DNA from 2 places in the Mycobacterium burgundiense genome. Region 2 is predicted to be linked to the other one. Evidence: predicted binding sites of a transcription regulator. Region 2 holds the regulator's gene; the other holds the start of a gene.

Region 1 (15,664 bases), 510 kb from region 2:
ACCTGATCCCCTGTGTCATGCCCGACCCCACACCGTCAGCCCCGAACCAGTCGCAGGTACGCCGCGGCCATTCCGAGCCGAACAGCGAGCGTAGCCAATTGCTGTTCGGGGCGGCCCACTGCCACCGTGGCCGGCGTCCCCTCGGCGTCCGGAACGTCCTGGATACCGACCATGTCGACGTCCGGAAAACCGCTGAGTCGCGCGGCCAGCGCGGGCCGCTCGGCGGTCAGCGTCAGCGCCAGCACCCGCAACTGCGCCGGTGCCGGCCCGTCGATCTGCTCGTCGTGGAACAGCGCGTCGACTCCCGGGGTCGCCACGGCCGGCGCGGCCAGCGCGGCCAGGGCATCGGCCAGACCCGCCGCGGCGATCGGGTGCCCCGCAACCCGCAGGAACAGCGCCGCGCCGTAGCGGGCCAGCGCCAGGGTCGCCGCACCGTCGCCGACCAGCGCCACATCGCGCCCGGCGATGCGGTCGGCCAGCGATTTGGCGGCGTTGGTGAATACCTCGCGCGCCGCGCTGTTGTGCAGCGCCTCGGCATCGAGTTCGTCCGCGAGCGCATCCAGGTCCGTGGAGACCGTGGCGTCGACCGCCTGCACGACCGCCAGGCCCGCGGCCAGATAACGGCAGAAGGAGAATTCGTCGGACACCCACAGCCGTGGGGGCAACGCCGCCGACTGTCCGGCCGCGGCCTCGCGCAGCGGCCCTTCGACCGGGGCGACCACCACCAGCCGGCTACCGCGGCGGATCGCCATCGCCGCCGCGCCCACCAGCGTCGGGTCGGCCGGGTCGTCGCCGGCGACCACCACCAGATCGAGCGGCCCGATCCAGGGCGGCGCCTCGGCGGCCAGCACGATCGGTTCGACGGCCGCACTGCTGAGGGTGGCCGCCAGGACCGCGCCCGCCGACTCGGCCGAGCCGCGCCCGGCGACCCAGACCACCGACCGCGGCCGCTGATCGGTCCGGATCGAATCGAGCGCGCCCTCGGCGACCGCCGCCGCGGTCGCGCGCACCTGTGCCCCCGCCAGCGAGGCCGCGCGCAGCAGCCCGTCGCGGTCGGCGGCGATCAGGCCCTGCGTGTCGTCGAGGTCGACGACGGCGCGCACTGCGTTCACGGCACCGCCTGCGGGCCGGTGAGCGCGGCCGCGGCCACCAACTCGATCTGCGCTTCGACCTGCCCGACGATGTCACCCACCTCGGCGGGTGTACGGGCCTCGACGTTGAGCCGCAGCAGCGGTTCGGTGTTGGAGGAGCGCAGGTTGAACCACGCATCGTCGCCGAGATCGACCGTGACACCGTCGAGGTGGTCCAGCGAATGCACCCGGTTGCCGAACCACCGCAGGACCGCTTCGACCACTGCGGGTGCGTCGGCGACGGTGTAGTTGAGCTCACCGGAGGCCGCGTAGCGCTCGTAGTCGGCGGTCAGCTCCGAGAGCGGACGATCCGAACGGCCCAGCGCGGCAAGTACGTACAGCGCCGCGAGCATGCCGGAGTCGGCGCCCCAGAAGTCCCGGAAGTAGTAGTGGGCGGAGTGCTCGCCGCCGAAGATCGCCCCGGTCTCGGCCATCAGGCCCTTGATGTAGGAGTGCCCGACCCGAGAACGCACCGGTGTGCCGCCCCGCTCGATGATCAGCTCGGTCACCGCGCGCGAGGTGATCAGGTTGTGGATCACCGTGGCGCCGATCTCGCGGGACAGCTCGAGCCCGGCCACCATCGCGGTGACGGCCGACGGCGAAACCGGCAGGCCGCGCTCGTCGACCACGAAGCACCGGTCGGCATCACCGTCGAACGCCAGCCCGATGTCGGCGCCGCTGGACACCACGAACTGCTGCAGGTCCACCAGGTTCGCCGGGTCCAGCGGATTGGCCTCATGGTTGGGAAAGGTGCCGTCGAGTTCGAAATACAGCGGCAGCACCTGCAACGCCTCGATCGGGCCGAGCACCGCCGGGGCGGTGTGGCCGGCCATCCCGTTTCCCGCGTCGACGGCCACCTTCAGCGGCCGCAGCCCCGTGATGTCCACCAGCGACCGCAGGAAATCGCCATAGTCGGCGAGCACGTCGCGATCGGTGACGGTGCCGGCCGGGCCGTCATAGTGCGGTACGCCGTTGATGACGTCGTCGCGGATCTGGACCAAGCCGCTGTCCTGCCCCACGGGTTTGGCACCGGCCCGGCACAGCTTGATCCCGTTGTAGGCCGCCGGATTGTGGCTCGCAGTGAACATCGCGCCCGGGCAGTCCAGCAGTCCGGCGGCGAAATAGAGCTGATCGGTGGAGGCCAGCCCGATCCGCACCACGTCGAGGCCCTGAGCGGTGACGCCGTCGGCGAAGGCCGCCGCCAACTCCGGCGAGCTGGCGCGCATGTCATAGCCGATGGCCACCGTCGAACTCGTGTCCCGCACCAGCCGGGCGAACGCCGCACCGACCGCGGTGACGAAGGCGGCGTCGATCTCCTCGCCCACCAGGCCTCGCACGTCGTAAGCCTTGATCACGCGGTGCACCGCAGCGGCGGCGAACCCGGGGGAACGCGACATGCTCAAGACTCCTGACAGCACAAACTCCGGTGCATCGAACGGGCTAAAACGTCCCCGTCAGCCTAGCGGTTACCGCTGCGCGGCAGGCTCAGTCGCTGGGGTCGGGCAGCACCCGCAGATGGCCGCGCCGGCGGCCGACCCCGGTGGGGCGGTGCGCGGGCGGAGCCAGCACCGCGCCGGTGTGCGCGGCACCCTGATGTGGCGCGGGCTCGGAGAATCCGTGTACCGGAGCCGGTGCGGCGGCCTGTTGTCCCTCACGCACCGCATCGGCCAACGCCACCAGGTCGTCGTCGTCGGTGTGGGTGGGCAGCGGACCGGCATGGCGCACCAGTTCCCAGCCGCGCGGCGCGGTGATCCGGCCGGCGTGGGTGACGCAGAGATCCCAGGAGTGCGGTTCGGCCACGGTGGCCAACGGGCCCACGACGGCGGTCGAATCCGAATAAACGAACGTCAACGTCGCCACCGCGTAATGGGGGCACCCGGGCCTGCAGCAGCGACGGGGAACATTCACTCCGTGAGGCTATCGTGCGCCAACGATTCGGCAAGGCGGGACACGCGCACACCCCGCCGCGGTGTACGAACCGTTATCTTGCGGTTTTTCCCGCCGGATACGATCGGCGCGTGGCTGATTCCCGCAGTTTCCGTCCCGGTCCGGCCCGTCGGGCCCGGCGGCGGGCGACGCGGCACGGCCGAGAAGTGCGCGGGCCGCTGCTGCCGCCGACCGTTCCCGGGTGGCGCAGCCGCGCCGAACGGTTCGACATGGCGGTCCTCGAGGCCTACGAACCGATCGAACGCCGGTGGCACGATCGGCTGACCGGGCTGGACATCGCGGTCGACGAGATTCCGCGAATCTCGCCGCGCGATCCGGACAACGTGCAGTTCCCGCCGGAGGTCATCGCGGACGGTCCGATTGCGTTGGCCCGGCTGATCCCTGCCGGGGTGGATGTCCGGGGCAACTCGACGCGCGCGCGAATGGTCTTGTTTCGCAAGCCGATCGAGCGCCGCGCCAAGGACTCCCTGGACCTGGGTGATCTGTTGCACGACATTCTGGTGGCGCAGGTGGCCACGTTCTTGGGCGTGGAGCCGACGGTGATCGACCCGTCCATCGACGACGAGTGACCGGCGACCGTATTTGCTAGATGATGCCGCGCTTCAGCCGGCGCCGCTCCCGCTCGGAGAGCCCGCCCCAGATGCCGAAGCGCTCATCGTTGGCCAGCGCGTACTCCAGGCACCGGTCCCGCACCTCGCAACCCAGGCAGATGCGCTTGGCCTCACGCGTGGAACCGCCCTTTTCGGGGAAAAAGGCTTCCGGGTCGGTTTGCGCGCACAGCGCATTCTCTTGCCAGTCCTCGTCTTCGGTTGCCGGCGCGGGTGCGAAATTGTCCGGCACCACACTCAAATGCGAACGCCCCGCCACTGCCCCCGTTGCCGAGTCCATATTGGTGTGCGGTGCACTGCCAATCGAGCCGAAATATTGCTCAAACGACATGTTCCGCCTCCTCACCTTGGTTTCGTCAATTCTTGAATGTCGCCCACTATTTGTTCTGTGGTCATCCCAATTCGAACATATGATCGAATCTCGGTCTGCGACACCGGAACCGGCCGGCCAACCGGGAAATGACACTGATGTGATTAGACACGGGTTAGCTGCTGGGGTCAAGCGCAACGGCCGAAATTCATACCACCAATCGTCGAAATTGCGGCGCGTCGTTCCATTGGCGTGTCGTGTGAGTAATCGCACTGAGATTTCTGCGTGTCGATCCCGGCACTACCAGTTGACCGGCGCGGCAGGCCAACGCCTAGTCTCGATCGGTGTGAAGGTCACCGTACTGGTTGGTGGAGTGGGCGGCGCCCGCTTCCTGTTGGGCGTGCAGCAGTTGTTGGGGCTGGGACAGTTTGCGGGCGCCCAGCCTACCGACTCCGGCGACCACGAGTTGACCGCCGTCGTCAACGTCGGCGACGACGCGTGGATGCACGGCGTGCGGATCTGCCCCGATCTGGACACCTGCATGTACACCCTTGGTGGCGGGATCGACCCGGACCGCGGCTGGGGCCACCGCGGCGAAACCTGGAACGCCAAGGACGAGTTGGCGCGCTACGGCGTCCAGCCCGATTGGTTCGGCCTCGGCGACCGCGACCTGGCGACCCACCTGGTGCGCAGCCAGATGCTGCGGGCCGGCTACCCGCTGTCCCAGGTGACCGAGGCGCTGTGCAAACGCTGGGCGCCCGGGGCCAGGCTACTGCCGGCCTCCGACGACCGCAGCGAAACCCACGTCGTCATCACCGAACCCGGCACCGACGAGCGCAAGGCCATCCACTTCCAGGAATGGTGGGTGCGCTACCGCGCGAAGGTGCCGACCCACAGTTTCGCCTTCGTCGGAGCGGAGAAGGCCACCGCGACCGCGGGTGTCGCCGAGGCCATCGCCGGGGCCGACATCGTCTTCCTGGCCCCGTCCAACCCCGTGGTGAGCATCGGCGCGATCCTGGCGATCCCCGGCATCCGGGGTGCACTGCGCTCGACGCCGGCACCGGTGGTGGGCTACTCCCCGATCATCGGCGGGCGCCCGTTGCGCGGCATGGCCGACGAATGCCTGTCGGTGGTGGGGGTCGAATCCACCTCGCAGGCCGTGGGCCGCCACTACGGCGCCCGGTCCGCGACCGGCATCCTCGACGGCTGGCTCGTGCATCAGGGCGACCAGGCCGAGATCGACGGCGTCGCGGTGCGATCGGTCCCGCTGTTGATGACCGACCCCACGGCCACCGCGCAGATGGTGCGCGCGGGCCTGGAGTTGGTCGGCGTGGCCGCGCCGTGAGTTCAACCCCCGAACACGGCGCCGCATCCACCGTCGAGATCCTGCCCGTCGCCGGCCTGCCCGACTTCCGCCCCGGCGACGATCTGGTGGCGGCCATAGCCGCGGCCGCCCCGTGGCTGCGCGACGACGACATCGTGGTGGTCACCAGCAAGGTGGTGTCGAAGGTGGAGGGCCGCGTGGTCCCCGCCCCGACCGATCCCGAGGAGCGTGATGCGCTGCGTCGCAAACTCATCGACGACGAGGCGGTGCGGGTGCTGGCGCGCAAGGGTCGCACCCTGATCACCGAGAACAGCTACGGCCTGGTGCAGGCCGCCGCGGGCGTGGACGGCTCGAACATCGGCAGCGACGAATTGGCGCTGCTGCCCACCGACCCCGACGCGAGTGCGGCCGGGCTGCGCGCCGGGCTGCGGGAGCGGCTCGGGGTGTCGGTGGCGATCGTCATCACCGACACCATGGGACGCGCCTGGCGCAACGGCCAGACCGACGTCGCAATCGGGGCGGCCGGCGTGCCGGTGCTCTACGGGTACGCGGGCGCGGCCGACACCCACGGCAACGAATTGCTGGTCACCGAGGTGGCCGTGGCCGACGAATTGGCCGCCGCCGCCGATCTGGTCAAGGGCAAGCTGACCGGGATACCGATCGCTGTGGTGCGCGGGCTGCGGTTGCCCGACGACGGCTCGACCGGTAAGGCCCTGATCCGCGGCGGCGAGGAGGACCTGTTCTGGCTGGGCACCGCCGAGTCCATCGAGCTGGGCCGCCGGCAGGCCCAGCTGCTGCGTCGCTCGGTGCGCCGCTTCTCCCCCGATCCGGTCGACCCGGCCGTCATCGAGGCCGCGGTGGCCGAGGCGTTGACCGCACCGGCGCCGCACCACACCCGGCCGGTGCGTTTCGTGTGGGTGCGCGACACCGCGCGGCGCACCGCGCTGCTGGACCGGATGAAGGACCAGTGGCGCGCCGACCTGAGCGCCGACGGCAAGTCCGCCGGGGCCGTCGAGCGTCGGGTGGCGCGCGGCCAGATCCTCTACGACGCCCCGGAAGTGCTCATTCCGTTCCTGGTCCCCGAAGGCGCCCACAGCTATCCGGATGCCGCGCGGGCCGCCGCGGAGCACACCATGTTCACTGTCGCGGTCGGTGCCGCGGTGCAGGCGCTGCTGGTCGCGCTGGCGGTCCGCGGCGTGGGCAGCTGCTGGATCGGGTCGACGATCTTCGCCGCCGATCTGGTGCGCGCCGAACTCGACCTGCCCGCGGACTGGGAACCGTTGGGCGCCATCGCCGTCGGGCATCATCCCGACGGTCCGCCGGACCCGCGCGACCCGGTCGAGGCCGACGGGCTGCTGGTGCTGCGATGACGCTGCGCGACTCGGTGATCACCGTGCTGAGCGACTGGGCCGCACCCGATCCCGAACAGGATGCGTTACGGCAGGCCGTCCTGGCGTTCACGCTGGCCCGCGAGGACGCCTGCCAACGGGCCTGCGTGCCGGGCCACATCACGGCCTCGGTCGCCGTGCTCGACCAAACCGGGACCCAGGTGCTGCTGACCCTGCATCCGCGCATCGGCCGCTGGCTGCAACTCGGCGGCCACTGTGAGGACCACGACCCCGACATCGTCGCCGCGGCGCTGCGGGAAGGCACCGAGGAGTCCGGCATCGCCGGGCTGGACATCGACCCGAATCTCACGGCCATCCATGTGCACCCGGTGACCTGCTCGTTGGGGGTACCCACCCGGCACCTCGATCTGCAGTTCGTCGCCCGTGCACCGGCCGGCGCCGAGATCGCGGTCAGCACTGAATCCCTGGATCTGCGTTGGTGGCCCACCGATGCGCTACCAGCCGATGCCGATCACGCCCTGGCGTATCTGGTGGCCCGCGCGAGTTCCTGACGCACACCCATGGCGAGCGGCTACCGTGGTACGCAAACTCGGTCTGTGGCGTACCAGGATGAGCGCTCGCCCGCACGTCAGGCAGCGGCGGCCAACTGCGCACCGATCCGGCGCACCATCGACGCCTGCCGGCTGCGCACATCGTCGGCGACGAGGTGCAACACCCGCCAGCCCAGCTCCTGCAACGCGGCGCGCTTCTGCCGGTCTCGGCGCAGGTGCTCGGTCGAGCTGTGCCAGTCGAACCCGTCGTACTCGACCGCGAATCTGTGTTCCGGCCAGGCGAAGTCGAGCCGCCAGCGGCGTCCGTCGCGGTCGATGACCTCGTATTGCAGCACCGGCTCCGGCAATCCGCCGTCGACCATGACCAGCCGTGCTTCACTCTCCATCGGCGACTCGGACTCGGCGCGCGTCAGCGGGATCAGATCGCGAACCAGGACGATTCCGCGCCGTCCCGCCTGAGCTACCGCGGCCTCGGTGAGGTCGCTGCGATCACACGTCCGGCTGCGCAGCGCCGCATCCAAGGTCGCCAGCGCCCTGGGCCGGTCCAGCGTTCTCGCCACCTCGACCGCGGTCCAGCCCGGCCGCGTGACGGGCCGCCCGGCCCAGATGGTCAGCGGCGCACCCGCGCGGCGGTGCACCACGAGACCGGCAGCGCTGCGCAGTCGATGACCGAGCGGATTCAGGACGTGCAGGGCGGTCACGTCCTCGGTGTCGAACCCGAACGCCGCCGCCGCTGTCGACAGACACGCCACCACCGGCTCGCCGCACCGAATATCCAGCCCCCGCAACAGGGTCCGCCGGTCGGGTGCACCCAGGCTGTAGACGCCCGGCCAGATCTTGACCAGCGCCGCGTCGCGCAGTTGACGTTGCACGGTGCGACGGCTGAGGTGTTCGAGTAGCTGCGCCGAGGTCGCGACGCGTCCTTGCGCGAGGAACAGGCGGCGGAGTTCAGGTGGCACCCGGACAGCGTGTGCGGCCGCCTGACTGGGGCGCTATTCACCGCTGCCCATCCCTGTGCATAACCGGCCAGCGGCCATCCTTGTACGCAAAATGCGCGCGGAACGTACGACGGTGAGCGCTCGCCGGGGGTGATGTGTACAACGCTGAGCGCTCGCGGCAATCACACGTCGCTGGAGTACCGAATCCCGCAGTCCGGCAGTTCGACTCCCGGCCACACCCGCGCGCCGCGGAGCAACTCGCAGCGCGCCCCGATGTTCGCACCGTCGCCGATGACGCCGTCGCGGATCAGCGCCCGCGGCCCGATCCGCGCGCCGAACCCGATGATCGAGCGCTCGATCACCGAACCGGCATCAACCCGCGCACCGTCGAAGATCACCGCGCCGTCGAGGCGCGCGCCGGGTCCGATGACCGCACCGCGGCCGACCACCGTGCCACCGATGAGCACCGCGCCCGGGGCCACCGAAGCGCCGTCGTGCACCAGGCTTTCGCCGCGCTGACCCGGCAATGCCGGTGACGGGGCGATGCCGCGCACCAGATCCGAGGAGCCCCGCACGAAGTCCTCGGGCGTGCCCATGTCGCGCCAGTAGGTGGCATCGACGTAGCCGTACAGCTTCACGCCCTCCGACAGCAGCACCGGGAACACCTCGCGTTCCACCGACACCGCCCGCCCGCGCGGGATGCGGTCGATGATCTCGCGGTCGAACACATAACAGCCGGCGTTGATCTGATCGGTCGGCGGATCCTGGGTTTTCTCCAGAAACGCTGTGACGCGGCCGTTCTCGTCGGTGGGGACCGAACCGAACGCGCGCGGGTCCGCGACCCGGACCAGGTGCAGCGTCAGCCCGCCGTCGTGGCCGTGATGAAACTCCAGCATGGAACCCAGGTCCCCGCCGGACAGAACGTCGCCGTTGAACACCACCGCGGTGTCGTGCCGCAGTTTGTCGGCGACGTTGGCGATGCCGCCGCCGGTGCCCAGCGGGTCGGACTCGAAGACGTACTCGAGTTCCAGGCCCAGCTTGGAGCCGTCGCCGAACTCCTCGGCGAACACGTCGGCCTTGTACGAGGTGCCCAGCACCGCGCGCTCGATGCCGGCCGCGGCGATCCGGGACAGCAGGTGCGTCAGGAACGGCAACCCCGCCGTCGGCAGCATCGGCTTGGGCATCGACAGCGTCAACGGCCGCAACCGGGTGCCCTTGCCCCCGACCAGCACGACGGCATCGACCTTCTTCGGATCGAATCCGCTCATCCGCCCAGCCTCCTCATCTCGCGCCGGGACCGGCGGACGACCAGTGTTGAACGCACCGCCAGCGCACCCCGCATCGCCCACCGCAGCGGACTGCGCCGCCACCCGGAATGGCGATCCGACAGGTAGGTCCACGTGCTCTGGTGGTGTACGGCCAGATTACGGGCCGGATCGCGGCCGGTGGCGTGACCCTTGTCGTGCAGGATCTCCGCCGAGGGTGCGTAGACGTTCTGCCAACCCGCGCGGGCCAACCGGTCCCCGAGGTCGACGTCCTCCATGTACATGAAGTAGCGCTCGTCGAAGCCGCCGACCTGGTCGAACGCCTCGCGCCGCACCAGCAGGCAGGAGCCGGACAACCAGCCCACCACGCGCTCGGTGGGCGTCTCGCGGTCCTGGCGGTAGGCCGCCGTCCACGGATTCCTCTTCCAGAACGGGCCCACCACCGCGTGCATGCCGCCGCGGATGACACTGGGCAGGTGCCGCGCCGACGGGTACACCGCACCGTCGGGATCGCGGATCAAGGGGCCGACGGCGCCGGCCTTGGGCCAGCGCTGCGCGACCTCGAGCAGCGCGTCGATGCTGCCGGGTGACCACACCACATCGGGGTTGGCGATGACCACGAACTCGCCGCAGCCGGACTCGAACTGCGCGACGCCGCGGTTGACGGCGCGTCCGTAGCCCAGGTTCGCGCCGGTGTGCAGCACCCGGGCGTTCGGATAGCGTTCGACGGCCTCTTCCGGGGCGCCGTCCTCGGAGCCGTTGTCGGCGATGACGACGCTGGTCGGACGGTCGGTGGCGACCGTCAACGACGACAGGAACCGCTCGAGGTGCGGGCCCGGTGAGTACGTCACCGTCACCACAGGCAGTTCGTCAGTCACGGCGTAGAGGGTATCCGCACCAGGATCAGACCGCGGCCAGTGCCCGAGCCACCGCATCCGCCCAGGACGGCAACGGCCGCAGCCCGGCCCGCTCGGACTGACCGGCGCCCAACGCCGAGTACGACGGGCGCGCGGCCGGCCGCGGGTGGGCGTCGGTGCCGACGGGCCGGACCAACTCGGCGTCGGCGCCCACGGCCGCGTACACCGCGCGGGCCTGCTCGTAGCGGCTGCCCGCGCCGCCATTGGCCGCGTGCAGCAGCGGCGCCTGCACGTCGTCGTCGATGATCTGCAACAGCGCGGCCACCAGGTCACCGGTGTAGGTCGGCGAGCCGACCTGATCCGACACCACGTCCACGGCCTGACCTTCGCGCGCCTTGCGGGCCATCACGGCCGCGAAGTCGCTGCCCGCGGCGGCCCCGGTGTAGACCCAGGAGGTGCGGACCACGGTCGCGGTGGGCAGCGCCGCGGCCACCGCGTGCTCGCCGGCGAGCTTGCTGCGGCCGTAGACGTTGAGCGGGTCGGTGGTGTCGTCGAGTTCGTACGGCCGCGCCGACCCGCCGCCGAAATCGCCGCTGAACACATAGTCGGTGGAGATGTGCAGCAGTCGGGCGCCGGCGGCGGCACAGGCCCGCGCCACGTGTCCCGCGCCCGTCGCGTTGACCGCGTGGGCCGTCTCGGGATCCTGTTCGGCGCCGTCGACATTGGTGTAGGCCGCGCAGTTCACGACGACGTCGGCACTGGTGAGCGCCGGTGCTGCGGCCGGATCGGCGATGTTCCACTGCGCGGAATCCAGCGCCAGCACCGGCCGGCCGGCCGCCCTCGCCTGCGCGGCCAGAAACCGGCCGACCTGACCCCCTGCACCCGTGATGACGATTCGCTGCGACACACTCAGAGTCTGGCACGCCGAGTCGGGCTAACCGGATACCGGCGCTGTCGCAAGTAGCCTTGCCTGGTGCCGGTCCGGGTCTTACGCGTGATGTCCAGTGTGATTGCCGTAGCGATCGTGCTGGGTACCGGCGTGGCCTGGGCCAAGATCCGCTCGTTCGAGGGCGGCATCCACCACATCAGTACCGCGGCCCTCGGCGGCGACGGGGACGACGGCGCCATCGACATCCTGCTGGTGGGCTCCGACAGTCGCACCGACGCCCACGGCAACCCGCTGACCCCGGAGGAACTGGCGGTCCTGCACGCCGGCAACGACGTGGCCACCAACACCGACACCATCATCCTGGTGCGCATCCCCAACAACGGGCGCTCCGCCACCGCCATCTCGATTCCGCGCGACACCTATGTGGAACTGCCCGACGACGAGGGCAAGATGAAGATCAACGGCGTCTACGGGGACGCCAAGCTCGCGGTGATGAAGGACCTCATCGAGGTCCAGAAGATGGATCCGCTCGAGGGCGAGAAGCGCGGCATCGAGGCCGGCCGTGAGGCCCTGATCAGGACCGTGGCCAAGTTGACCGGCGTCACCGTCGACCACTACGCCGAGATCGGCCTGCTCGGCTTCTCGTTGATCACCGATGCGCTCGGCGGCGTCGACGTGTGCCTCAAAGATGCGGTCTACGAACCGCTTTCCGGCGCGGATTTCCCGGCCGGCTGGCAGAAGCTGTCCGGCCCGCAGGCCCTGAGCTTCGTGCGGCAGCGCCACGATCTGCCCCGCGGCGACCTCGACCGGGTGGTGCGCCAGCAGGTCGTGATGGCTTCCCTTGCCCACCAGGTGATCTCGGGCAAGACGCTGTCCAGCCCGGCCACCCTCAACCGGCTCCAGGACGCCGTGCAGCGCTCGGTGGTGCTCTCCGAGGGGTGGGACATCATGAGTTTCGTCGACCAGCTGCAGAAGCTGGCCGCGGGCAATGTGGTGTTCGCCACCATCCCGGTGCTCGATGAGGCCGGCTGGAGCGACGACGGCATGCAGAGCGTGGTGCGGGTGGATTCGACCGCGGTCAAGGACTGGGTCGACAGCCTGCTGCACAACCAGGACGAGGGCAAGACCGAGGAGATCTCCTACTCGCCGGACAAGACCACCGTCGATGTCATCAACGACTCCGATGTGGGCGGGCTGGCCGCGGCGGTGTCGACGATCCTGAACGGCAAGGGCTTCACGCCCGGCCACGTGGGCAACAACGACCGCGCACCGGTCGACCACAGCCAGATCCAGGCCGCCAAGTCCGACGACCTCGGCGCGCAGGCGATCGCCGAGGAACTCGGCCTGCCGGTCGTGGCCGACGAGGCGGTGCCCGAGGGCACCGTGCGGGTGGTGCTGTCCTACGACTACACCGGCCCCGGTTCCGGCCTCGACGGCTACGCCCCCGAGCTGTCGAGTTCGACCGAGGCCAGCACCCTGCAGGTGAACTCGGCGCCGGCGCCCTCGCCGATCATCACCGCCGGATCCGACGACCCCAAGTGCGTCAATTAGCCTGAGCGACATGCTCAACTTGGCCTCGGCGGTGCTGGATCCGCTGCTGCGTGATAATCCCGCCGCCCCGCGCATCACCTACTACGACGACGCCACCGGCGAACGCATCGAACTGTCAACCGCGACGTTGGCCAACTGGGCGGCCAAGACCGGCAACCTGCTGCGCGACGAACTCGGCGCGCAGCCCGGCAGCAAGGTCGCGGTGCTGCTGCCCGCGCACTGGCAGACCGCGGCCGTGGTGTTCGGCGTGTGGTGGATCGGCGCCGAGGTGACGCTGGCGGGGCCGGCCGACGTCGCGCTGTGCACGCTCGATCGGCTCGACGAGGCCGACGAGGCGGTCGGCATGGGCGAGATCGCGGTGCTGTCGCTGGATCCGTTCGGCAAGTCGGTGCCGGATCTGCCGGTCGGGATCACCGACTACGCGACGGCGGTACGCGTCCAGGGCGATCAGCTCATCCCCGAGCCACAACCCGGCCCGGCGCTGACCGGACGCTCACCCGAAGAGGTGTACACCGAGGCCCGAAACGCCGCGGCGGCAATGGGATTGCAGGCCACCGACCGGGTGGCGGCGGCCCTGGGTTGGTCGACACCGGACGAGCTGCTGCGAAACCTGGTCGGGGTGTTCGCGGTGGGCGCCTCGCTGGTGCAGGTCGTCAACCCCAGTTCCGACGCCGACGTCACCGAGCGCCGGAACCGGACCGAAAAGGTGACCCGGCGCCTCGATCAACCCGCCGGTTAGGCTGGCTGCCATGGCAACCGAGGCGCTGCGGCCCGAGCTCGACCGGCACGTCCTGCGCGAGCGCGTGCTCGGCGCCGACTCCCCCTGGCGAAGCCTCGACGTCGTGGCCGAAACCGGTTCCACCAACGCCGACCTGTTGGCCCGGGCCGCGGCCGGTGCGGACATCACCGGGGACGTGCTGCTGGCCGAGTATCAGGCGGCCGGTCGCGGCCGGCACGGCCGGACCTGGTCCGCGCCGCCCCGCTCCCAGCTTTCGGTGTCGGTCGGGGTGTCCGCGGCAAACGTGCCCACCGACGCCTGGGGGTGGCTGCCGCTGTTGACGGGGGTGGCCGTGGTCGACGCCGTGCGCGAGATCTGCGGTCTGCAGGTCGGCCTGAAATGGCCCAACGATGTGCTGGCCCCCAACGGCAAGCTGGCCGGGATCCTGGCGGAGGTCGCCAGCCCCGCCCCCGCGATCGTCGTCGGACTGGGTCTCAACGTCACGCTGAGCGCCGACGAGGCACCGGACGCGGGCGCGACGTCGCTGCTGCTGCTCGGCCACGGCGAGGTCGACCGGACCGCGCTCGCCGCGACGCTGCTGCACCACCTCGGTGCCCGCATCGCCGCCTGGCAGCGGTCGGCCGGCCCCGATGCCGCGCTGCTCGACGACTATGTCCGGCACAGCCTCACGCTGGGCACACCGGTGCGCGCGCAGCTGCCGGGCGGAAACGAGATCACCGGCACCGCAACGCATGTCGACCGACTCGGCCGCCTCGGCATCGACGATGGCGCCGGCGGCGTGACGGTGTCAGCCGGCGATATCACGCACCTGCGGCCGATTCAGCGCAGTAGCGCGCGGGACATCACGACGCGCTGAATCTGGTTGGTGCCCTCGTAGATCTGGGTGATCTTGGCGTCGCGCATCATGCGTTCCACGGGGAAGTCGGTGGTGTAGCCGGCCCCGCCGAACAACTGCACGGCGTCGGTGGTGACCTCCATGGCCACATCGGAGGCCAGGCACTTGCTGGCCGCGGAAATGAATCCCAGGTGCCCCTCGCCGCGTTCGGCGCGGGCGGCGGCGGTGTAGACCAGCAGGCGCGCGGCCTCGACCTTCATCGCCATGTCGGCGATCATGAACTGCACGGCCTGGAAGTCGCTGACGGATTTCCCGAATTGCTTGCGGTCCTTGGTGTATTCGATCGCCGCATCGAGTGCGCCCTGGGCGATGCCGACGGCCTGGGCGCCGATGGTCGGGCGGGTGTGGTCCAGGGTCGCCAACGCCGTCTTGAAGCCGGTGCCGGGCTCGCCGATGATCCGATCGCCCGGGATCCGGCAGTTCTCGAAGTACAACTCGGTGGTGGGCGAGCCCTTGATGCCCAGTTTGCGTTCCTTGGGTCCGACGGTGAAGCCCTCGTCCTCGGCGTGCACCATGAACGCCGAGATCCCGTTGGACCCCTTGTCGGGATCGGTCACCGCCATCACGGTGTACCAGGTGGACTTGCCGCCGTTGGTGATCCAACACTTGGCGCCGTTGAGGATCCAGTCGTCGCCGTCGGCCTTGGCGCGGGTGCGCATCGCGGCCGCGTCCGAACCGGCCTCGCGCTCCGAGAGCGCGTAGGAGGCCATCGCCGAACCGTCGGCGATCGCGGGCAGCACCTGCGCCTTGAGCTCATCGGAGCCGCGCAGGATCAACCCCATGGTGCCCAGCTTGTTCACCGCCGGAATCAACGACGCCGAAGCGTCGACACGGGCGACCTCCTCGATGACGATGCAGGCCGCCACCGAATCCGCCCCCTGACCGCCGTACTCCTCGGGCACATGCACCGCACTGAACCCCGAGGCGTTCAGCGCCGCCAGCGCCTCCTCCGGGAAGCGCGCGTTCTCGTCGACGTCGGCGGCGTACGGCGCGATCTCCTTCTCGGACAACGCCCGAATCGCCGCGCGCAACTCCTGATGCTCCTCGGGCAACTGGAACAGATCGAAAGACGGATTCCCGCTCCACACAGCCATCACGGCCTCCTTGCTACTCGTCGGTAACTTTACTCGCCCAGGAGCTTGGCTCGCAGGGCCGCGTCCTTCTCCAGCACCATGGCCTCCAGGTCGGCCTGGAACGCCACCATGCGGGCGCGCAGCGCCGGATCCGAGGCGCCCAGGATGCGCACCGCGAGCAGGCCGGCGTTGCGGGCGCCGCCGATGGACACCGTCGCCACCGGCACCCCGCCGGGCA
Region 2 (15,664 bases):
GAGGACGCACTGTTCGCGACCCTCGAACCGACCACGCGCCGCGGCGAGTTCGACGACGGTCGCCCGTTCGTGTTGACCGACACCGTGGGCTTCGTGCGGCATCTGCCGACCCAGCTCGTCGAGGCCTTCCAGTCCACTCTGGAAGAGGTGGTGGACGCCGACCTGCTGGTGCACGTCGTGGACGGTTCGGACGCCAACCCGCTGGCCCAGATTTCGGCGGTGCGTGCGGTCGTCGGCGAGGTCATCGCCGACCGCGACGGTCAGCCCGCGCCGGAGTTGTTGGTGGTCAACAAGATCGATGCCGCCGACGAGTTGGCGTTGGCAAAGCTGCGGCGCGCGTTGCCGGCGGCGGTGTTCGTTTCCGCGCACACCGGCGAGGGGCTGGACCGGCTGCGGCAGCGGATGGGGGAGTTGGTCGAGCCCACCGATGTCTCGGTGGATGTCACCATCCCCTACGAGCGTGGCGACCTGGTGGCCCGGATGCACGAGATCGGGCGCATCGATGCGACCGAACACACCGCGGCCGGCACCCGGATCAAAGGACAGGTCCCGGCCGGGCTGGCCGCGAGCCTGCGCGGGTTCGCCACCGCCTAGCCCCGGGGCAAAATCGAAATCAGGTTCTCATTCTAGTACGCTGCCCGGAGACGCGAAGGGACGGCGGACATGGGCCTGCGAGGTGAAGCCGCGATAGTCGGTTTCCACGAGCTACCGGCGGAGCGCAAACCCGCTGGTAAGCCGGAATTCCTGCTGGAACAGTGGGCGCGGCTGGCCGCGGCCGCGGTGGCCGATGCCGGGCTGCGCGTCGAAGACGTCGACGGCCTGGTGACCACCGGGATCTTCGAATCGGAGCTCTTCGTCCCCTCCACGGTGGTCGAATATCTGGGGCTGAAGGTGAACTTCGCCGAGTATGTGGACCTCGGCGGTGCCAGCGCGGCCGCCATGGTGTGGCGCGCCGCGGCCGCCATCGAGTTGGGCATCTGCGAGGCGGTGCTGTGTGCGATCCCGGCGAACTACCTGACGCCGATGCATCCGGAGCGGCTGCCCAACATGGGGGATGCGCTGCACTTCGGCGCGTCCAGCTTCCGCTACGGCTCCCCGCAGGCCGAATTCGAGATCCCGTACGGCTACCTCGGCCAGAACGGGCCCTATGCGCAGGTTGCCCAGATGTACTCGGCCGCTTACGGATACGACGAGCGCGCGATGGCCAAGATCGTCGTCGACCAGCGGGTCAACGCCAACCACACGCCCGGCGCGGTGTTCCAGCACAAGCCGCTGACCGCCGAGGACGTGCTCGCCAGCCCCGTCATCGCGGCCCCGCTGCGGATGCTCGAGATCGTGATGCCGTGCATGGGCGGATCGGCCGTGCTGGTGACCAACGAGCGCCTGGCGCGCACGGGTCGACATCGCCCGGTGTGGATCAAGGGCTTCGGCGAGCGGGTGCCCTACAAGTCCGCGGTGTACGCCGAGGAGCCCCTGAACACCCCGATGCAACACATCGCGCCGAAGGCGTTCGCGATGGCCGGCCTGACCCCGGCCGAGATGGACATGGTGTCGATCTACGACTGCTACACCATCACCGCGCTGCTGACGCTCGAGGACGCCGGGTTCTGCGAAAAGGGCAAGGGCATGCAGTTCGTGAACGGGCACGACCTGACGTTCCGCGGCGACTTCCCGATGAACACCGCCGGCGGTCAGCTGGGCTACGGGCAGCCCGGCAACGGCGGCGGCATGCACCACGTCTGCGACGCCACCCGGCAGCTCATGGGCCGGGCCGGCCGAACCCAGGTCGCGGACTGTCACCGCGCGTTCGTCTCCGGCAACGGCGGCGTGCTCAGTGAGCAAGAAGCCCTTGTCCTGGAAGGGGATTAACAGCGATGACGACAGCTTCCGCGCGGCCGATGCCGCTGCCCACCCCGACCTCGCAGCCGTTCTGGGACGGGTTGAGCCGGCACGAGGTGTGGATCCAGTTCTCGCCCTCGCTGGACCGCTACGTGTTCTACCCGCGCGTGCTCGCCCCCGGCACTCTGGCCGACGACCTGCAGTGGCGCCAGATCTCGGGGGCGGGGACCCTGGTCAGCTTTGCCGTCGCGCAGCGGCCGGTGGCACCGCAGTTCGCCGACGCCGTCCCGCACCTGGTGGCCGTGGTGGCCTGGGACGAGGGCCCGCGGTTCGCCACCGAACTGGTGGACGTCGAACCCGCCGAGGTGGCGGTCGGCATGGCCGTGACGCCGGTGTTCGTGGACTGCACCGACAGCGGGGTCACCCTGCTGAAATACACCGCCCGGCGATGAGGGGACCCACACCGTGGCACTGGCGCTGACCGACGAGCAGACCCAGCTGAGCGAGGCCGTGCTCGGCTTCGCCCAGCGCCATGCACCGCTGACCAAGACCAGGGCCGAATTCGACGGGTTGGCCGCCGGGGCCCGCCCCGACTTCTGGGCGGCGTTGGTGGCCCAGGGATTTCACGCCGTGAACCTGCCGGAGTCGTGCGGCGGGCAGGGCGGCGATCTGCTCGATGCGGCCTGCGTCCTGGATGCGGCCGGATATGCGTTGCTGGCCGGTCCGTTGTTGCCGACCATGGTCGCCGGCGCGGTCGCGGCCACCGCTGCCCCCGGATCCGCGGTGGGAGCGCTGCTCGCCGATATCGCCGCCGGCAGCACGGCCGTGGTGGTGCTGCCCGAGGCCGGACAGCTCGAAGCGGCGCCGGTGGACGGGGGTTGGTCGCTGCGCGGTGCCGTCGGCCCGGAGGTGGGGCTGCGCGCCGCGGACCGGATCCTGGTGAGCGCCCGTACCGCGGCCGGGGCCGTGCTGTGGGCCGTGCTGGACGCGTCCGCACCGGGCCTGCAGAGCAGCGCCGTGTCCGCGACGGACCTGACCCGCGACGTGGGTGCGCTGCGCGTCACCGATCACCTGGTGCCCGGCGCCGACGTCATCGAGGGCATCGATGCGGGACGGGCGCGCTGCATCTCGGTGGCGCTGCTGGCGGCCGAGGCCGCCGGCATCGCTCGCTGGTGCGCCGACAACGTCATCGACCATCTCAAGGTGCGCGAACAGTTCGGCAGACCCATCGGCGCCTTCCAGGCATTGCAGCACAAGGCCGCCCGGCTCTATGTGGACGCCGAGTTGACCGCGGCGGCCGCGTGGGACGCCGTCCGGGCCGTCGCCCAGTCGGCGGAGCAACTGCAGGTCGCCGCGGCGGGGGCGGCGATTGTCGCCAACGCCGGGCTGCCCGATCTGGTCTTGGACGCGCTGACGATGTTCGGTGCGATCGGCTACACGTGGGAACACGATCTGCACCTGTACTGGCGGCGCGCCATCAGCCTGGCGGCGCTCAGCGGTCCGGCCGGCCGCTGGGCGCGCGCGCTCGGCGAACCCGGTTGCGCACCGCGTGACTTCTCGGTCACCCTGCCGGCTGCCGAGGCCGAGTTCCGGGCCGCGGTCGTCGAAACCCTGGACCGCGCCGCCACCTTGAGCAATGCCACGCCCGGCCGCCAGAGCCCGGATTACCTCAACCTGTACAGCGGTGACCAGCGCGATGTGCTGGCAGCCGCCGGGCTGCTGGCCCCGCATCTGCCGGTGCCGTGGGGGCTGGACGCCACGGCCATGCAGCAGTTGATCATCGCCGAGGAGTTCGACAAGCGTCCGCAGGTGGTCCGGTCCTCGCTGGGCATCGCCGAATGGATCCTGCCGACCATCCTGGCGTCCGGGTCCGAGGAGCAGAAGCAGCGGTTCGCCGATCCGATCCTGCGTGGCACCGTGGCCTGGTGTCAGCTGTTCAGTGAGCCCGCGGCCGGGTCGGACCTGGCGGCGCTGAGCACCCGCGCCACCCGTGTCGACGGCGGCTGGCGGGTGAACGGTCAGAAGGTGTGGACCTCCTCGGCCGACCGCGCCGACTTCGGTGCGTTGCTGGCCCGCACCGATCCGGACGCCCCGAAACACCGCGGGATCGGCTACTTCCTGCTCGACATGACCACGCCGGGTATCACCGTCCGGCCGCTGCGCACCGCAACCGGCGAGGCGCACTTCAACGAGGTGTTCCTCGATGACGTGTTCATCCCGGACGACATGCTGGTCGGCGGACCCGCCGACGGCTGGTCGCTGGCGGTGGCGACGATGGCCAGTGAACGCGCGGCCATCAGCGGCTATCTCAAGGACGACCGGGAAGCCGTGCTGCGGGCGTTGAGCGAGGATCCGGCCGTCGACCGCGACGACGTGGTGCGGGTGCTGGGGGAGATCCGCGCCGCCACCAACGCCGTGGCCGCGCTGGGCCTGCGGGACACCCTCAACCGGCTCGCCGGGCACTCGCCCGGACCGGCCACCAGTATCGCCAAGGTCGCCACGGGGGTCATCCTTCGCCGCATCGGCACGGCGGCAATGGAATTCGCCGGGCGCACGTCGCTGATCGCGGGTCCGGAGGCGACGGCGGTGGCGCACACCCTGCAGTTGCCGGCCGAACTCATCGGCGGGGGAACCATGGAGGTCCAGCTCAACATCATCGCGACCGTGATCCTGGGACTCCCGCGGAAATGAAGCAGCCGGCCGCGTCCCCGGGGCCCGCAGCGGACGGGTCCGACCTGCCGGCCTACAAGCGGGCCCGCCGGTCGCAGATCGTCGCCGCCGCGCTGGCGGCGCTCAAGAAGCAGGACTACGACCAGATCCAGATGCGCGATGTCGCCGAGGACGCGCAGGTGGCGCTGGGCACCCTGTACCGCTACTTCAGCTCCAAAGAGCACGTCTACGCCGCGGTGCTGCGGGAATGGGCGCGGCCGGTGTTCGAGGCCGACGCCACCGGCGCCGGCGGGGCCGAAGCGCGGGTGCGGGCCAAGGTCACGGCCATCCTCGCCAGCTTCGAACGGTGGCCGGGCTTCTTCAAGGTCTGCATGGTGCTGCAGAACTCGACCGACGCCCAGGCGGCGCAGATCATGGACGAGTTCTCGGGGGTGGCCGTGGCCACCCTGGCCCGCGATTTCGCGGCCCTCGGCGAGCAGCAGGCCGCCGACGCGGCGCTGATGTTGTGGGCCGTCATCAACACCGTGCTCTCGGCGGTGATCATGCGGGGCTATCCGATGGCCGACGCCGTCCGGATAAGCAACGCCTACGTCGACCTCGTCGCGCCCCGGTTGGCGGCCGCGGAAGCCCGCTGACCGATTTTCAACCAACCACCCGGTTGAGATATCGTCGTGGCACGAGTTTTCGCGTTTTGATCAAACTTTCCGGAGGTCCCGTGAGCAACGCCACGATGTACGAGCGCACCCTGTTCGAGCCCGAGCACGAACTGTTCCGCGAGTCCTACCGGGGCTTCCTGGACAAGCACGTCGCCCCGTTCCACGAGCAGTGGGAAAAGGACAAGATCGTCGACCGCAATGTCTGGCTCGAGGCGGGCAAGCAGGGCTTCCTCGGGATGGCGGTGCCGGAGGAGTACGGCGGCGGCGGCAACGACGACTTCCGGTACAACACGGTGCTGGTCGAGGAAACGACCGCCGCTCGCTACAGCGGGCTGGGCTTCTCGCTGCACAACGACGTGGTGCTGCCGTACCTGTTGCGGTTGACGAACGAGGAGCAGAAGCAGCGCTGGCTGCCCAAGTTCTGCAGCGGAGAGCTGATCACGGCGATCGCGATGACCGAACCGGGCACCGGCAGCGACCTGCAGGGCATCAAGGCCCGTGCGGTCAGGAACGGCGACCACTACATTCTCAACGGTGCGAAGACCTTCATCACCAACGGTATCCACTCCGACCTGGTGATCGTGGTGGCGCAGACCGATCCGGACAAGGGTGCCCTCGGGTTCTCGCTGCTGGTCGTCGAGCGCGGCATGGCCGGCTTCGAGCGCGGCCGCCACCTGGACAAGATCGGCCTGGACGCCCAGGACACCGCCGAGCTGTCCTTCACCGATGTGAAGGTGCCGGTGGAGAACCTGCTCGGCGAGGAGGGCCAGGGTTTCGTCTACCTGATGCAGAACCTGCCCCAGGAGCGCATCTCGATCGCCGTCATGGCCATCTCGGCGATGGAAGCGGTGCTGAACGCCACCGTGCAGTACACCAAGGAGCGCAAGGCGTTCGGCAAGCCCATCGGCAGCTTCCAGAACACCCGTTTCGTGCTCGCCGAACTGGCCACCGAGACCACCGCGGTCCGGATCATGGTCGACGAGTTCCTGAAGCTGCACCTCGAGGGCAAGCTCACCGCCGAGCAGGCCGCGATGGCCAAGTGGTATTCGACCGAAGCTCAGGTCAAGCTGATCGACCGTTGTCTGCAACTGCACGGCGGTTACGGCTATATGCGCGAATACCCGGTGGCGCGCGCTTATCTCGACGCGCGGGTGCAGACCATCTACGGCGGTACCACCGAGATCATGAAGGAAATCCTGGGTCGCAAGCTCGGTGTCTGACGCCGCCGGAATTGCCCGGCGGTGAACAAAACCATCGGATATCAATAACGCGCAGAACGGTCGCGGCTCCACGTTATTTGCGACAGCTGTGGGTATTGTCTGCAAAATGACCTCTATATGGCCTCAAGCTGCGTCGATTCGGAAGTGGCGCTGATGAGGCCGGTGGTGGGCGCAATATGGCGACATGCAGCGGTCGGGGAGCGTGGGTGAGTTTGATGACACGACAACGAATGTCATTCGGCATTGTCGGCCGAGCGGCAATGGGCCTGATCGTCGCGGTCGCAACCGCGGCGTTGTATGCGCCGATTGCCAATGCGTCGCCGGAGACCGACGCTGCGGACGCCATCAATGCGGCCTGGAGCGCCGCCGGTGGGGACACCTCTCAGTTGGGTCCGCCCGACGGCGGTGTCTACCCGGCCGGCGAGGGTTTCGGACAAAATTACGCGGGCGGCGCCATTTTCTTCTCGCCGGCCACCGGTGCGAAGATCATGCACGGCGCAATTCTCGACAAATACCGTGCACTCGGCGGACCCGCCGACAGTGATCTCGGCTTCCCCAAAATTGACGAGGGGCCGGGCCGCGTCAGCCCCGAGAGCCGCAACTCGACTTTCAGCGCGGCCGACAATCCGGTGATTTTCTGGACCCCGGAAACCGGTGCCTGGGTGGTTCGGGGCGCGATCAACGCCGCATGGGATCAGCTCGGCGGGTCCTCCGGCGTGTTGGGCGTGCCGACCGAGGACGAGACCTACAGCGGTGACGTGGTCTCGCAGCGCTTCACCCGCGGACTGCTGTCGTTCGACACCCGGACGCGGACCTTCGCCACCGAGCCGCCCGAACTGGCGGGTCAGCTGGGTGGTCTGAACATCCCCTCGGATGTGACCTCGGCGATCGCGGCGGCCTGGCGGGCCAACGGCGGCGCGGCCGGGCCACTGGGTGCGCGCGCGGGGCAGCAGTACCCGATCGGCGACGGCGGGACCGGACAGGACTTCGCGGGCGGCAAGGTCTTCTACACGCCCGAGACCGGGGCCGTCGCCGTGACCGGGGACATCCTGGCCAAGTACGAATCCGCGGGCGGTCCCGCCGGCGACTTCGGTTTCCCGGTGGGCAGCGAGACCGACGGCGGTGTCCCGGACAGCCGCATGCAGGAGTTTTCCGCACCCGACCATCCGGTCATCTTCTGGACCCAGGACCACGGCGCGGTCATTGTCGGCGGCGCGATGAAGGCGGCGTGGGACAAACTCGGTGGGGCCGCCGGCGAGCTGGGCGTGCCGGTCGGCGATCAGAACACCGAGGGCACCGTCGTCACGCAGCAGTTCAGCGGCGGCGAGATCTCGTGGGACAGCGCCAACAACACCTTCAGCAGTGAGCCGGCCAACCTCGCCGAACCGCTCGTCGGTCTCGAGGTGCCCAACGCTCCGGTGCCCAGCACCCCGGCCACCCCGCCGGCCCCGGCGGAGGACAGTGGGATTGCCTGGCAGAACTGGTGGCTGTGGTGGATCGTGCCGCTGGCGCTGCTGATCCTGGGCTCCCTGTACGCGTGGTTCGCGATGAGCCGGCGCCGCTCGGCACGGTCGGCAGCCGAGGCCGAGGACGACGAGGACGTCGAGCCGGAGTCGCGCTACCGGCCCGGCTACGACGACGGCTACGCCGACCGCGACCCGGCGGCCGAGGTGCACGAGGACCGCCACGACGAGGACGACGACTTCCAGTCCGAACGCAGCCGCTGGTCGGTGCGGTCCGAGGTCCCCGAAGCCGATGACGACGGCTACGACGATGGCGGCTACGACGACGGCGGCTACCTGGCGCCGCCGCGCTCGGGATGGTCGGATCGCGGGGAAACACCCGCCCGTTTCGACGACCCCGACGACGGTGGTCTGTTCACTCACCGGGGATTGCACGAGACCGACGAGGACGAGGACCCCGACGCCGTCGACACCGCGCCAACTCGGGTGGTGGGTGCCGTCGATACCGAGCAGCAGCCGGGTCGCCACGCGGCCTACGGCGCCGATCAGCGCCGCTCGTCCTGGGATGCGCCCGAGGACGACGACTACCTGCCCGGACCGGGCTCGCTGTTCGCGCCCGTGTACGGCGCGGTGCCGCCACCGCCCGCCGAATACTCCGAGGGCGCCCGGTTCACCCAGCCGGCCGAGGACGAGGCAGTCGCCGAGGAGCGCGACGACGACGCCGGCCAGGACGCCGGGGCCCCGCCGGCGATCCACCTGCCGCTCGACGACCCGCATCGGGCACCGGATGGTTACCCCATCAAGGGCAGCATGCGCACGGGCCGGTACCACGTCCCCGGCACGCCGGGCTATGACGAGACGGTCGCCGAAATCTGGTTCGCCAGCCCGGAATTGGCCGAGGCGAACGGGTTCAGCCGGGCCGACTAGACCCGTCGGCCCGGGTCAGATCTTGCGGATGACGGTGACGACCTTGCCCAGGATTGCGGCATCGTTGCCCGAAATCGGCTCGAACGCCGGATTGTGGGGCATCAGCCACACCTGATCAGTGGTGCGCTTGAAGGTCTTGACGGTGGCCTCGCCGTCGATCATCGCCGCGACGATGTCGCCGTTCTCGGCGACGTTCTGCTGCCGGATGACCACCCAGTCGCCGTCGCAGATCGCCGCGTCCACCATTGACTCGCCGACGACCTTGAGCAGGAACAACGACCCCTCGCCGACGAGTTCGCGCGGCAGCGGGAAGACATCCTCGACGGCCTGTTCGGCCAGGATCGGCCCACCGGCGGCGATCCGGCCGAGCACCGGCACGAAAGTGGGCTCGGGCAACGCGTCGGAGCCGGCGACCTCGGTCACCGCGGCCGGCGGCGTCTCATCGAGTCCGCGGACGTCGACCGCGCGCGGCCGGTTGGGATCGCGGCGCAGGTAGCCCTTGCGTTCCAGGGTGCGGAGTTGATGGGCCACCGACGAGGTGGACGTCAGACCGACCGCATCGCCGATCTCGCGGATGCTGGGCGGGTAGCCGCGGGTGGTGACAGAGGAACGGATCACCTCGAGGATGGTGCGCTGCCGTTCGGTGAGCGCGGTGTCGCGCACGCCACGCTTGGCGTCGCTGCCCGGTTTGGAGTCTGCGGAGGTGCTGCCGGTCTCGGTGTCAGCCATGGGGCTGAATTTAGTCCTCCGGCGGCCAAGAATCAAACATGTGTTCGAGGTGTGTCTGGGTCGCGTGCGGTCCCCGCGGGATGTCGGTGCCCCGGTTTATCGTTCGGCAACAGTTCGATCACACGTTCGGTTTCGGGCTTCTGTTCGAACAGGTGATCGATTACATTCGAACATAGGAGCGAACGAATGTACGGCTCGCATCGACCGGAAGGATCGGACATGACACGCATCAGCGCTTACCCGGAGACCTGGGAACACCCCCTGAACACCGGTTCGTCGGTCGAGTTCGACCCCGCGGGCCGGGCTCGCAGGCGCACGCGGGCCCTGCCGCGGGAGGTCGACGGCAACCGGCCGCGGCCCGCCCGGCCCGCCGTGGCCGGACCGCGCCATCGCGGCACCGGGGTCCGGGTTTCCCGCGCGGTGCACACCCGGCGGCCCGCCAAGGCGATCACGCCGGTCACCGTCGTGGGTCTGGCGCTGCTGGCGGCCCTGATCACGGTCTGGCTCGGCGCGGTGGCGCAGTTCGGTGAGAAGGTCCGCGACGCCTCGGGGTCCGTGCCGAATCAGCTCGGGGTGGTCCAGGTGCAGTCGGGGGAGACGTTGGCGCGGTTGGCTGCCAGGGTGGCACCGCAGGCCCCGGTGAGCAGCGTGGTCGAACGCATTCGCGAGCTCAACGAACTGGACTCGCCGGCCATCGCCGCCGGGCAGACCCTCATCGCCCCGGTGGGCTGAGGCGGTGGCGCTCGACGCGCTGGCCCGGCCACAGCGGGCGCAGGTAGTCTCTGAGTCGAACACGTCATCTCAATGCCGGTGCGATGAAGGAGCGGACATGCACTGTCCTTTCTGCCGGCATCCCGATTCGCGCGTGGTCGACTCCCGCGAGACCGACGAGGGTCAGGCGATCCGCCGACGGCGATCCTGCCCGGAGTGCGGCAAGCGCTTCACCACCGTGGAAACCGCGGTGTTGGCCGTCGTCAAGCGCAGCGGCGTCACCGAGCCGTTCAGCCGCGAGAAGGTGATCAGCGGCGTGCGCCGGGCGTGCCAGGGCCGCCAGGTCGACGACGACGCGCTCAACGTGCTCGCCCAGCAGGTCGAGGACGCCGTGCGAGCCGCGGGTCCGGAAGTGCCGAGCCACGAGGTCGGACTGGCGATCCTGGGGCCGCTCCGGGAGCTCGACGAGGTCGCCTATCTGCGCTTTGCCTCGGTCTACCGGTCCTTCACCTCCGCCGACGACTTCGAGCGGGAGATCCAGGCGTTGCGTCAGCACCGTGAGGGCTTGGCCGCCGGCTGACCTGCGACGCCGACTCAGTCGACGGTGCGTACCCCGTCGTCGACGACGCCGCCGGCAATGCGGACCCACCCCTCGGAGTTCCACTGGGTTTCGATCTCGGAGCCCTTGCCCTGGGTGATCAGCAGATCCCGGCTCAGGTAATCGGTGAGCCGCACCGCCGCTGCGCCGGTGGCCTCGTCCTCAAGCACCCCGAGGCTGTGGGCGAACATCCGGGCCCGGATCCTGCCGGCGTCCCGATCGGTCCACGTCCACAGATAGTGCTCGACGTCGTCGGAGAAGTCATCGGGGTCGGCCGCCGCCAGCTTGTCGACCGAGTCCACATCGTGGATGGCGAATTCGGGTGCCCATCTGGCCCGAGCGCTGATCGCGGTGCGCCGGTGCGGGCCCACGTCGTAGCTGACCTGCACGATGCCGGCCGGGACCTGCAGCGTGTGGATGGCGCAGCCCTGGGACCGAAGCCACCACGCGGCCCCGACGGTCGGGTGGCCCGCGAAGGGGAGTTCGGTCACCGGCGTGAAGATACGGGCGGTGGCAGTGGGCGCGCCGGGGGCGGGAAGGTCGATGAAAACTGTTTCGCTGTAACCCAAGTGGGTGGCCAACCGCTGACGGTCGTCGGGTGCCACCGTGGCGGCGTCGACGACCCCCAGCGGGTTTCCGAAATTTCCGGCCGAGTCGGTGAACACCCGCAACACAGTCACATCGGTACCCATGGCCCGACTCTACTGGGGGAGCGCTGCGGGGTTCGCCCCGTTCGGCTACGGCGTGCTGTCGCCGTCGGAAAACGGGTCGTTGAACTTCTCGTGGGACTGCTGAGCCAGGAACCGCTCGAATTCGGCGCCGAGTTCGTCACCGCTGGGCAGGTCCTCGTCGCGTGCCAGCAGCGACCGGTTCTCCTGCGCCGAGACGAACGCGTCGTATTGGCGCTCGAGCGCGTTGACGACCTGGCCGACCTCGGCGCTGGCCTCGACCTGCTCGTCGATCTTGACCCGGACCTCGGCGGCCGCTTCGTTGAGCGCATGCGTCGGCAGTTCGAGCGACGCCGAACGCGCGACCTCTTCCAGCAGGGCCTGCGCCGCCGCCGGGTAATCGGTCTGCGCAAGGTAGTGCGGCACATGCACGGTGAATCCGACCACCTCGTGGCCGTGCTGGGCCATCCGATACTCGAGCAGGCTCGAGACGCTGCCGGGAACCTGAACCTCGCCGACCCACGGGGTGTGCTCGGCGATGAGCTCACGGTCGTTGGAATGCGCGGTCAGCGTGATCGGCCTGGTGTGCGGCACCGCCATCGGGATCGCGCCGAGCCCGATGGTGCGTCGGACGTCCAACCGCTCGGCCAGCAGGCGCACCGCGCTGATGAACCGCTCCCACTTCAGGTCGGGTTCCATGCCGGCCAGCAGCAGAAACGGCGTGCCGACGCTGTCGTGGAGCGCGAACAAGGACAGCTCGGGGTCCTCGTAGTCGGTGAAGTGGTCGGTCTTGAAGGTCATCAGGGGCCGACGGGAGCGGTAGTCGAGCAGCTCGTCGATCGCGAACGAGGCCACCAGCTCGGTGTCGAGGGTGTCCTTGAGGTGCGCGGCGGCCAACCGGATCGCGTGGCCCGCATCGGAAAACCCTTCCAGGGCGTGGATCAGCACCGGCCCGCGGCCGTCGGCGTTGGACAGCTGCGGCGCGGGGAACTCCAACTCGTACATACCGGTCTGCTCGGGTTGGTCCTGACCTGGTACGTGAGTCATATGTATTCGCCTCCTCGTTACGGCTGGGGCAGCCGTCGGCTGCCGGACCGTTACCTCTAAGTGTCCCCCAGAGCGTCGCGGCAAACACAGCTGGGACCGCGACACACCGGGTCCAACAGATTATCGGGGCGGGGAAGTCCCGATTTCGGCTACCAGCGAACGGCTGTCGGGCCGGGCGTGTCCCTCCGCGGGTGTACTCACAGTTGCGACTTCATCCACACATCGCAGCGATCCGGCCGGTCTCGGGGCCGGTGGTGACGGCGGCGGTTGGGACCGTTCGGGCATGACATCGCAGACCCCTGATTTCGTGTTCAACCGCCCCGCGGCACTGATCGCCGCCCTGCCCGCGGTGCTGGGCTTCGCCCCGGTGAAGTCGCTCGTCCTGGTCGGCATCGACCGCGGCCAGTTGGGCGCGGTCATGCGGGTCGATCTCGGGCCGTGTCTCGATGGGGAGCTGGAACATCTGGTTGATGTCGCGTCGGCGGCACAGACCGATGCGGTCATCGCCGTGATCGTCGACGCCGAGGGCGCCCGGTGCCCGATGTGCAACGACGAATACCAGCAGATGTGCGCGGACCTGGGCGAGTTGCTGGCCGACAACGATGTGCAGCTCACCGCCGTGCACGTGGTCGACCGCATCGCCGAGGGCGGCCGATGGCACTGCGTCGACGGCTGTGGCGCCGGCGGTCGCATCGACGATCCGGGGGCCTCGCCGCTGTCGGTCGCGGCGGTGCTCGACGGGCGACGGCTGTACGGCAGCCGGTCGGAGATGCAGGCCGTGATCGACCTCGACGCCGAACGCGATCAGCCGGCGATCGCACGGGCCGTTGCCGCGCTCGCCGGCGGGGGCGGTGACGCCGCCCGCGCCGCGAACCCCGAGGCGGCGAGTCGCCGCGCACTGGAGGACACCCTGGCCGCGGTGCACCGCGTCGGGGCCGGCGATGTTCTCACCGACGTCGAACTCGCGGCGTTGGCCTACGCACTGACCGACATCACGGTTCGGGACGCGCTCTACGGGCTGGCGATCGGCGAGTCCGCGGATCAGGCGGAGTCGCTGTGGGCGGTGCTGTCGCGGGCGTTGCCGGCCCCGTGGCGTGCCGAGGCGTTGACCCTGCTCGCGTTCTTCGCCTATGTACGCGGCGACGGTCCGCTGGCCGGGGTGGCCCTGGAGCAGGCCCTTTGCATCGACGAGACACACCGGATGGCGGGGATGCTGGACGATGCGCTGCACTCGGGGTTGCGGCCGCAGCACATCCGCCGGCTCGCGCTGACCGGCTACCGGCTCGCCGAACGGATCGGCGTCGGACTCCCGCCGCGCCGGCACTCCGGCCGCGCGGCGGGGTAGCCGCTGCGCGGCGCCGTCAGACCTTTTCCACCTTGACCGCGTGGGCCATCTCGTGGGGCAGGTCGACGTTCTCGTGACCCGGGATCACGATGGTGACCTCCCCGGGTGGGTTCACGATGGCGGTGACGCGGGCGTTGGGCACCACGCCGGCGTCCTTGAGACGGCTGATCAGCATGGTGTCGCCTTGGACGTGTTCGGTCAGTTGGCGCACGACGACCGCGACCGGGGAGCCGGGCGGCAGCTCGGTCAGGCGCACCAGGTTGTAATCCTCGAAGCCGTTCGCGGTGCCGATGCCCAGCTCCGAAAGCCCGGGGATCGGGTTACCGAAGGGGGACACGGTCGGGTTGTCCAGCACGGCCACCAGTCGGCGCTCGACCTCCTCGCTCATCACGTGCTCCCACTTGCAGGCCTCGGCGTGCACGTCTTCCCAGGGCATGCCGATCACATCGACCAGCAGCCGCTCGGCCAGCCGGTGCTTGCGCATCACGGCGACGGCCAGCGACCGTCCCTTCTCCGTGAGTTGCAGATGCCGGTCGCCGGCCACCCGGAGCAATCCGTCACGCTCCATCCGCGATACGGTCTGGCTCACGGTAGGACCGCTTTGTTCCAGCCGCTCGGCAATCCGCGCGCGCAACGGGATCACGCCCTCTTCCTCGAGGTCGTAGATCGTCCGTAGGTACATCTCCGTTGTATCGACTAGGTCGTTCATATGCCACCCTCCGTCCGCCCAAGTCTACTTGGCGAGCTGCGCCAATGGACCTCTAACGTCGCCGCGCCACCCGGATAGCAGTGTGCCCGCCGAGGGGGAGCGGCGGGCACACTGAAGTGCGAGGACGGTTATTCGTTAGCTGGCATACGAACGGAGCCGGTCGGCGCGATCGCCCTGGCGCAGTTTCGACATCACTTCGCGCTCGATCTGACGCACGCGTTCCCGCGAGAGTCCGAAGAGCTTGCCGATCTGGTCCAGCGTGCGCGGCTGGCCGTCGTCGAGGCCGAACCGCAGCCGGATCACCTGCTGCTCCCGCTCGTCGAGCGTGGCCAACACGTGCCGGATGTCGGTGTGCAGCAATTCGGAGATCACCGCGTTCTCCGCCGACAACGCCTCGGCGTCCTCGATGAAGTCGCCCAGCGGCGCCTCCTCGTCGGAGCCCACGGGCATGTCCAGGCTCACCGGGTCGCGGCTGTGCTCGAGCAGATCGTTGATCTTCTCGACGGGAATGCCCGACTCTTCGGCGAGTTCTTCGTCCGAGGCCTCCCGACCCAGCTGCTGGTGCATCTCGCGCTTGATCCGGGCCAGCTTGTTGACCTGTTCGACGAGGTGGACCGGGAGCCGGATGGTGCGGCTCTGGTCGGCCATACCGCGGGTGATCGCCTGCCGGATCCACCACGTGGCGTAAGTCGAGAACTTGAAGCCCTTGGCGTAGTCGAACTTCTCCATGGCCCTGATCAGGCCGAGGTTGCCCTCCTGGATCAGGTCCAGCAGCGGCATGCCGCGGCCGGTGTAGCGCTTGGCCAACGACACCACCAGGCGCAGGTTGGCTTCCAACAGGTGGCTGCGCGCGGCTTGGCCGTCGCGCACCACCTCGGCAAGAGCACGTTTGCGGGTCTCGCCCAGTCGCTTCCGCGTCGCCAGCAGGTGCTGCGCGTACAGCCCAGCTTCGATCCGTTTGGCGAGTTCCACCTCATCGGCGGCGTTGAGCAACGCGGTCTTGCCGATACCGTTCAGATACACCCGTACCAAGTCAGCGGCTGGGCTCTGAGCGTCCAGATCCCCGTCGATCCGGGTTGCGG

Evidence for each region. The regulator LexA, encoded in region 2, represses DNA repair genes until DNA is damaged. The targets are predictions, from matches to a motif close to CGAACANNTGTTCG.
Region 1: a site for LexA is predicted at 4,089-4,102, ahead of cofD (2-phospho-L-lactate transferase). Genes of this name have one in related genera too.

Annotation. Positions count from the first base shown of each region.
Region 1 covers NZ_OY726397.1:3,775,009-3,790,672, forward strand. The annotation lists gene RCP80_RS17840 (TobH protein) at 36-1,112, opposite strand; gene RCP80_RS17845 (phosphomannomutase/phosphoglucomutase) at 1,109-2,527, opposite strand; gene RCP80_RS17850 (DUF3499 domain-containing protein) at 2,616-3,038, opposite strand; gene RCP80_RS17855 (metallopeptidase family protein) at 3,224-3,646, shown strand; gene RCP80_RS17860 (WhiB family transcriptional regulator) at 3,663-3,926, opposite strand; gene cofD (2-phospho-L-lactate transferase) at 4,342-5,340, shown strand; gene RCP80_RS17870 (coenzyme F420-0:L-glutamate ligase) at 5,337-6,689, shown strand; gene RCP80_RS17875 (NUDIX hydrolase) at 6,686-7,219, shown strand; gene RCP80_RS17880 (endonuclease domain-containing protein) at 7,297-8,178, opposite strand; gene manB (mannose-1-phosphate guanylyltransferase ManB) at 8,340-9,425, opposite strand; gene RCP80_RS17890 (glycosyltransferase family 2 protein) at 9,422-10,300, opposite strand; gene rfbD (dTDP-4-dehydrorhamnose reductase) at 10,326-11,186, opposite strand; gene RCP80_RS17900 (LCP family protein) at 11,253-12,719, shown strand; gene RCP80_RS17905 (TIGR03089 family protein) at 12,730-13,458, shown strand; gene RCP80_RS17910 (biotin--[acetyl-CoA-carboxylase] ligase) at 13,469-14,314, shown strand; gene RCP80_RS17915 (acyl-CoA dehydrogenase) at 14,278-15,447, opposite strand; gene purE (5-(carboxyamino)imidazole ribonucleotide mutase) at 15,477-15,664, opposite strand, start outside.
Region 2 covers NZ_OY726397.1:3,261,237-3,276,900, reverse strand. The annotation lists gene hflX (GTPase HflX) at 1-594, shown strand, start outside; gene RCP80_RS15320 (thiolase family protein) at 664-1,869, shown strand; gene RCP80_RS15315 (Zn-ribbon domain-containing OB-fold protein) at 1,875-2,291, shown strand; gene RCP80_RS15310 (acyl-CoA dehydrogenase family protein) at 2,305-4,530, shown strand; gene RCP80_RS15305 (TetR/AcrR family transcriptional regulator) at 4,527-5,144, shown strand; gene RCP80_RS15300 (acyl-CoA dehydrogenase family protein) at 5,225-6,385, shown strand; gene RCP80_RS15295 (LGFP repeat-containing protein) at 6,601-8,775, shown strand; gene lexA (transcriptional repressor LexA) at 8,791-9,504, opposite strand; gene RCP80_RS15285 (LysM peptidoglycan-binding domain-containing protein) at 9,724-10,236, shown strand; gene nrdR (transcriptional regulator NrdR) at 10,334-10,795, shown strand; gene RCP80_RS15275 (PhzF family protein) at 10,810-11,505, opposite strand; gene RCP80_RS15270 (proteasome assembly chaperone family protein) at 11,551-12,528, opposite strand; gene RCP80_RS15265 (DUF4192 domain-containing protein) at 12,812-13,873, shown strand; gene RCP80_RS15260 (iron-dependent transcriptional repressor DtxR) at 13,890-14,582, opposite strand; gene RCP80_RS15255 (sigma-70 family RNA polymerase sigma factor) at 14,718-15,664, opposite strand, start outside.